One region of the Pseudarthrobacter lactosi genome, then DNA from elsewhere that is predicted to be linked to it. Evidence: riboswitches for the same ligand, from Rfam matches in the RefSeq annotation. Region 1 holds a riboswitch; each other region holds the start of a gene.
What was found. Region 1 has a riboswitch for cyclic di-AMP ahead of ACZY0Q_RS10185 (M23 family metallopeptidase). Riboswitches for the same ligand answer to the same signal wherever they lie in the genome.

Region 1 (2,254 bases):
ACGCATCGCCGAACGGCTGCGGCATTCCGGCCCCACGGTGTCCCAAACCATCGGCCGGATGGAGCGCGACGGACTGGTAGTGGTCTCCGGGGACCGCCATCTGGAGCTGACCGAAGCCGGGCGGAAACGCGCCACCGAAGTGATGCGCAAGCACAGGCTGGCGGAACGGCTCCTTGCGGATGTGATCGGCCTGGACTGGGCCTACGTACACGATGAGGCGTGCCGCTGGGAGCACGTGATGAGTGAACGCGTTGAGCAGCGCATCTACGAATTGCTCAACCACCCCACCGATTCTCCCTACGGCAACCCCATCCCCGGGCTGGCGGCCCTGGGCGGGCCGGCGTCCGCGCTGCCGGATGCCACTGTGATTAATCTCCTGGATGCGATGCAGGGCTACGGGCCGGCGTCGAACGTGACGGTCAGCCGGCTGGCCGAGCCCATCCAGGTGGAACCTGAGCTGCTGGTCCAGCTGGACGAGGGCGGAATCAGGCCCGGCGCCTCGGTGTCCCTGGAACGCGTGGGAGAGTACATCTCCGTGCGGGTTCCGGGCATAGAGGGGGCGCTCGAGCTGCCCCCGGAAGTGGCATCGCACGTCTTCGTTTCCGTCCGCTGACGGGACGGCGGTTCTCCTCGCGTGGGGCCGCGCGATAGCGCAGTGACGCCTCCTTCCGCAAAGATAACGGAATTGTTACTGTCCAACTTAATCACCTATAGTTGAAACTCAGCGTCGATACAAAAGCGTTACCTGATCCGGAGCCGAGCTCTGCCAGCGGATCAGGTGCACGAGTCACCAACTGGCAGAGGCGGGGGAACCACAACCGGCAGTCGCGAGACTGCCTTGGGGTGAAGTCCGTCAGCAGCAAGCCTCTTCCAGCGAAGGATCCTCACGGGATATCTCTGCGCCAAGTGCTTGTCACGGCGGACCGGGTCTTTGAACTCTCTGACCCGAATCCGACAGCTAACTTCGCAGGCTACCCAGAGAGGAACATTCTTGACCACGCAATACTCCAGGGGCCGCCGTCGCGCGGCGGGTCCCGCTTCGGCGCCTAGAGTGGCCGAGGATTTCACCGCGGAAAGGCCCCGCGATTCACAGCGGGAAGCACGCCGCCGCCGGGGACCCTTCCGGCAGATGACGGATTTCGCCGCTGCCAGTGGCCTCGGCCAGAAGGCCGGCATCGCCTTGGCAGCAACAGGCCTGGTTCTCACGGTGACGGTTCCCGTGACCAGCCCCGTGATGGCCACTCCGGCGCCCGGCCAGCCGGCGTCGTCCGTTTCCGCCGCCCCGCAGCCCGAAGTTACCGCCGAAGCCGCCGCCCAAATTGATTTCAGCCGCTCATCAGTGGTTACACAGGGTGATCCCGACGGCAAGCTGAAGCAGCTGCTGAGCGCCCAGTCCGCGGGATCCATTACCCGCGCCGCCTCGGCCGGAAGCCTCGGCTCGCCGCTGGCCCAGCTGGTTACGGCCTCACCCTTCGGATTCCGGGTCAGCCCCATCACCGGCGGCACCGGCGACTTCCACCGTGGCCAGGACTTCGCGGCACAGTGCGGAACCTCCGTCATGGCTGCTGCCAGCGGCACCGTGACCTTCGTCGGCTGGCACCAGTACGGCGGCGGGAACCGTGTTGTGGTGGATCACGGCAACGGCCTTGAAACGACCTACAACCACCTCTCCTCCGCCAGCGTCAAGGTAGGCCAGACGGTCAGCCGCGGCGACGTCATTGCCCTCAGCGGCACCACGGGCGCGTCCACGGGCTGCCACCTCCACTTCGAGGTCCAGATCAACGGCGAAGTCGTTGACCCCACCGGCTGGCTCTGACCCAAATGATGGCAAACTCTCGGATCGCAGCGACGTGCCGTGACCTGAATGTGACATTGGCCCGGAACTCCTGTAACGTCTATAGCGCGTCAACTTTTCCGAAGTTGACGTTCTTGAGTGGATTGCCTAGCTCTGCCACCGCTCAAGGTCCGTTCGCATGACATCGTCTGGCAGGGGCGGGGGAACCAATTTTGGTCTTCGATTCTGAAGGCCTTGGGGTTAAGTCGCAAAGCTTCCACTGTGAAGCAGCGCGGCCGGGTGACTCCCATCCGAATCCGACAGCTCACCTCGCAGGCATTGGGAGAGGCTACCTTCGTGTCTTCACGCCATAATTCTGCGCGCCATCGCGCACAACCGGTTCGCACCAACCCCTTGGACTCCGTGTCCAAGGCAGTCAGTGCTAATGCCGGGACCGTAGGTCGCCAGGCTGCCGTTATC
Region 2 (2,254 bases), on a different contig from region 1:
ACCCGGCGGCCGGGACGGCGTCCCGGACCTCAGGTTCGGTATGGGTGCCGGAGACGGTGAGCCGGGATGCCCCTCCGGGCACCAGCTCGACGGTTACGGCCTCCACTCCGGCGAGGGAGGACACTGCCTTTTCAACGCCCTGTCCGCAATGCCCGCAGGTCAGTCCTTCGACGGAGTAGACGCTGCCTTGAATTGCCGGCGACGCCAGGGTCCGGGAAGAGGTGGAGCAGCAGCTGCATCCGGACGGTTCAGCAGCCACGATGGGCAGCCCGGTCCGGGTTTCGGGGACACACATGTCAGTTCGGCCTTTGCAAGAGAAATCATGGGGAGGCGTTGGGGGTTGAACGGCTGTAACGGCCGGAAGCGCATCGGGCCTGGACAAACCACTTCCCTGAACATCTAAATAATACCCCCATCGGGTATTATTGGCAGGGTGGATGCCGGCGTCTCCTCGCACAGATTGAACAGTTGGCGTGAGCGGCCGGGCCCAGCCGCACTCCCTGTTTAGACCGGCAGGCCGGGTCCGGGTTGCATCGCCGGGCCAGGGGCCTCTGCCCTCGAGTGGCCCCGTTATTCAAATGTGACAATGGGTCGGCCCTCCTGTACGGTCGAATTTGTGCCGGTTTTCTCCGAGGGCGGCACTCCCGCGCTGATTGCCTAACTCTGCCGCTGCCCGGGATCCGATCGCATATTTCGTCCGGCAGAGACGGGGAACCCAATTAGTGGCCTGCTTCGGGCAGGCCTTGGGGTGAAGCCGCTGTACTGCACTTTGTGCAGGACCGCGGCCGGGTGTCTCCCATCCGAATCCGACAGCTCACCTCGCAGGCATTGGGAGAGGCCACTTCATGTCCATTCGCAGAACTCACGGCCGCCACCGCGCGGTCACCGTCCAGACGAGCCCGCTCGCGGCCCTGTCCAGGACCGTCGCTGACAATGCCGGAGGTGTAGGCCGTCAGGCGGCCGTTATCGCTGCTGCATCCGGCCTGGTCCTGACCAGCGGCATCGCCGCGCAGGCCGCAGACGCCCCCGCGCAGCGCGATGCTGAACCGGCTTCAAACCTTGAGGTCACCAGTCAGGCCCCGGCGCCGCTCAGCGCCGACGCGACGGTCAGGATCTCCTATGAGCGTCCCGACGTCAGCACCACACCGGCCCCGGTCGTGGAGGCACCCAAGCCTGCTGCCGCACCTGCCGCGCCGGCAGCTTCCGCCGCCCCGGCGAAAGCCACGATCACCGTAGCCCCTGCTGCTGCGCCAGTGGCCGCTCCGGCCGCTGGCGGCGTGAACGCGACCATGGTTTCTGCCGCTTACGCCCAGATCGGCATGATCCAGGACTGCACACGACTGGTGGAAAACGCCCTTAACGCCGCAGGGATTCCCGTCGGGGACCTTGGACCGATGCAGTTCATGAACTACGGCACCGTCGTCACGGACCCCCAGCCCGGGGACATGGTCATGCAGCCCGGACACGTGGGTATCTACGTCGGCAACGGCCAGGTCCTCAGCTCCGGACTGAACGGCAAGAACGAAACCGCAGTCCACCCCCTGACATGGATGACAGCCAAAGGCTCAGTCACCTTCGTTCGCGCCGGGTAACCAACAACGTGAAGGCCGGTGATTCGCTGCCTTGGGGGCAACGCATCACCGGCCTTCTCCATGCCCACCGACGGATTGGACATCCCGCGGCAGGCACCCCGGCGCTGATCAGCGGACGGGTACCAGTGCCAGCCTGGTCGGGGCGTCGGAGGCCTTCTGAGCGGTGAAGCGGCGCAGCCGTAGGGAGTTGGTGACAACCAGGACGGAGCTGGCTGCCATTGCGGCCCCTGCGATCATCGGATTGAGCAGACCGAGGGCCGCGACCGGAATGCCGACGGCGTTGTAGAAAAACGCCCAGAACAGGTTGGTCTTGATCGTGGCCAGCGTCCGCCGGGAGAGCTCGATGGCGTCCGCGACCTGGCCCAGGTCGCTTCCCATCACTGTCAGGTCCGCGGCGGCAATCGCAACGTCGGTGCCGCTGCCCATTGCGATGCCCAGGTCAGCCTGAGCCAAGGCGGCTGCATCATTCACGCCGTCGCCGGCCATCGCCACGATAGCTCCGCCGGCCTGCAGCCGGCGGATTGCCTCCACCTTGCCTTCAGGAAGTACTCCAGCAAACACGTCTTCTGCCGGGATGCCCACCTGCGCTGCCACGGTGGAGGCGACCGAGGCGTTATCCCCGGTCAGCAGGACGGGCCGCAACCCTAGGGATTTCAGCCGTC
Region 3 (2,254 bases), on a different contig from region 1:
GGACGGCATGTTCGCAGCCTATAACCCGGACTTGAGCTGCCCGACGTAACACCCTTCTGGTGGTCGAGCGTGTCGGAACTTTAACGCGAACTCGCACCCTGCAATAAGCAGCCGGACGCTCCTGCACCTCGCGTGCAGGAGCGTCTTCGCGGGCTTGGGAAGACGCTCCTGCACGCGACCCGCCCGCCGGCATAAGCATCTCCTGGCGGGACCACGCCGGTGATTCATTGCCCCCAAGGCATTGAATCGAAGGGCCTTCAATGGTCCGTCTAGCCTGCCCGTACGAAGGTGACGGCGCCCTTGGATGTCATCCATGTCAGGGGATGGACTGCCGTTTCGTTCTTGCCGTTCAGACCGGAGCTAAGCACCTGGCCGTTGCCAACATAAATTCCTACGTGGCCAGGCTGCAGCACCATGTCACCGGGCTGGGGATCTGTGACAACGGTGCCGTAGTTCATGAACTGCATCGGACCGAGGTCACCGACCGCGATACCGGCAGCACCCAGGGCGTTTTCCACCAATCGTGTGCAGTCCTGGATCATGCCGATCTGGGCGTAGGCGGAGGAAACCATCGTGGCGTTGACTCCACCTGTTGCCGGGGCGGCCACCGGCGCGGCAGCAGCGGGGGTGACTGTGATTTGAGCCTTGGCCGGTGCGGCAGCCTTCGCGACGGCTGCCGGGGCAGCCTCAACGGCGACAGGTTTGGGCGCTTCCACGACAGGGGCAGGAGTGGTCTCCACGGCAGGACGCTCGAAGGAAATCTGGACCGTGGAATCTGCGCTGAGCGGGGCCTGTGCCTGGCTGGCGAGTTCAAGGTTTGAAGTCGGCTCCGCGTCGCGCTGGGCCGGGGCGTCCGCTGCCTGCGCGGCAATGCCGCTGGTCAGGACGAGCCCGGAAGCTGCTGCGATGACGGCGGCCTGGCGGCCCACACCGCCAGCATTGTCAGCGACGGATTTGGACAGGACCGCAAGGGCACTGGTCTGGACGGGGACCGCGCGGCGGCGGCCGTGAGCTTTGCGAATGGGCATGAAAGGGCCTCTCCCACTGCCTGCGAGGTTAGCTGTCGGATTCGGATGGGAGACACCCGGCCGCAGTTCCAGCGCAAGCTGGAGGCGCGGCTTCACCCCAAGGCCTGCACGAAGCAGGCCACAATTGGTTTCCCCGTCTCTGCCGGACGAATTTGCGAACGGATCCCGAGGCGGCGGCAGAGTTAGGCAATCAGCTCAGGAGTGCCGCATTCGGAGACCCGGCACGCGCCCGACCCTACGGGAAAACCCACGTTGATGTCACATTTGCATAACGGCGTTTCGGTTTGACTTCGCCATGCGTGCGCCAATTGGAGTGGGGTGATGTTCTGCGAAGCAGGCCGCCACCCCTCGGTTCTCCCGCCTGTCAGGCCCGCTGGGCCCTTCCTCTTTGGGGCCTACGCGTGCGTCCGTGACTTAGTGCGGTCCTTGGTGAGAATCAGTGCCAGCGCGATCATGCCGACGCCCAGCAGGAGGTGGAGCCAGTTGTCGTATCCGTTCAGCGGCAAGAAGTTCCCGGCTGATTCCTGGTCAACAACCAGTCCATAGATCCAGAGGACAAGGTAGATGGCGCCGCCGACGAGCAGGTAGGAGCGGGCTCCTGCTGCGGTCCGGGCCACTGCAACACCGGCAACGCCGAAGAGAAAGTGGACGATGTTGTGCAGTACCGGGACCTGGAACAGGCCGAGCAGCAGTGCCCCGGAGTGGTGCCCCGCGAACTGTAGCTGGTCCTACTGGCTGGAGCCGCCCGGGACAAACCCGAGGATGCCTACCAGGAGGAACACCGCGCCAACGGCGAGTGCTGTCTCTTGTACGTTAGTCCGCCCCGCCCCGCGGTGCGGGTGTTGTGCGTCGATGTCATGAGGAGCTCCCTGGGATCGTTGGATATACGGCACTGCATTTGGAAACCGGCGAACCAGCCTCTGCGCCCTGCAGCTTGCTGCAGCCGGCCAGGCGGCCGGAACAGCTTGTACCCGATATTCGGACCCGACCAGGTGGCGGATGGCCGTACGCCGGCACCTCACCATTCAGATTCCGGCGCCGTACCCGCAACGTCCGGACAAGCTGATGGCCCGCCCCCCTTACCAGGTAGGGCGGACCATCGGAGTCAACTTTGGACGCACCAAGGCCCTTCACCGGGCACCTATGCCCGGTCGCCCCGCGGGGCGGGTTAGCGGCGTTCGAGGACGCCGCAGACTGCCGGGTCGGTGGCCTCTGCCGGGAGGTCC

Region 2: linked by a shared signal. The riboswitch ahead of ACZY0Q_RS16755 (NlpC/P60 family protein) and the one ahead of ACZY0Q_RS10185 (M23 family metallopeptidase) in region 1 are both predicted to bind cyclic di-AMP.
Region 3: linked by a shared signal. The riboswitch ahead of ACZY0Q_RS17070 (NlpC/P60 family protein) and the one ahead of ACZY0Q_RS10185 (M23 family metallopeptidase) in region 1 are both predicted to bind cyclic di-AMP.

What each region holds. Positions count from the first base shown of each region.
Region 1 is NZ_JBVAYS010000002.1:54,553-56,806, forward strand. It holds gene ACZY0Q_RS10180 (metal-dependent transcriptional regulator) at 1-613, shown strand, start outside; cyclic di-AMP (ydaO/yuaA leader) riboswitch at 770-988, shown strand; gene ACZY0Q_RS10185 (M23 family metallopeptidase) at 992-1,816, shown strand; cyclic di-AMP (ydaO/yuaA leader) riboswitch at 1,965-2,127, shown strand; gene ACZY0Q_RS10190 (C40 family peptidase) at 2,198-2,254, shown strand, end outside.
Region 2 is NZ_JBVAYS010000003.1:681,600-683,853, reverse strand. It holds gene ACZY0Q_RS16760 (heavy-metal-associated domain-containing protein) at 1-295, opposite strand, end outside; cyclic di-AMP (ydaO/yuaA leader) riboswitch at 676-842, shown strand; gene ACZY0Q_RS16755 (NlpC/P60 family protein) at 846-1,592, shown strand; gene ACZY0Q_RS16750 (heavy metal translocating P-type ATPase) at 1,701-2,254, opposite strand, start outside.
Region 3 is NZ_JBVAYS010000003.1:744,665-746,918, forward strand. It holds gene ACZY0Q_RS17065 (hypothetical protein) at 1-49, shown strand, start outside; gene ACZY0Q_RS17070 (NlpC/P60 family protein) at 270-1,028, opposite strand; cyclic di-AMP (ydaO/yuaA leader) riboswitch at 1,036-1,217, opposite strand; gene ACZY0Q_RS17075 (DUF4383 domain-containing protein) at 1,424-1,720, opposite strand; gene ACZY0Q_RS17080 (hypothetical protein) at 2,197-2,254, opposite strand, start outside.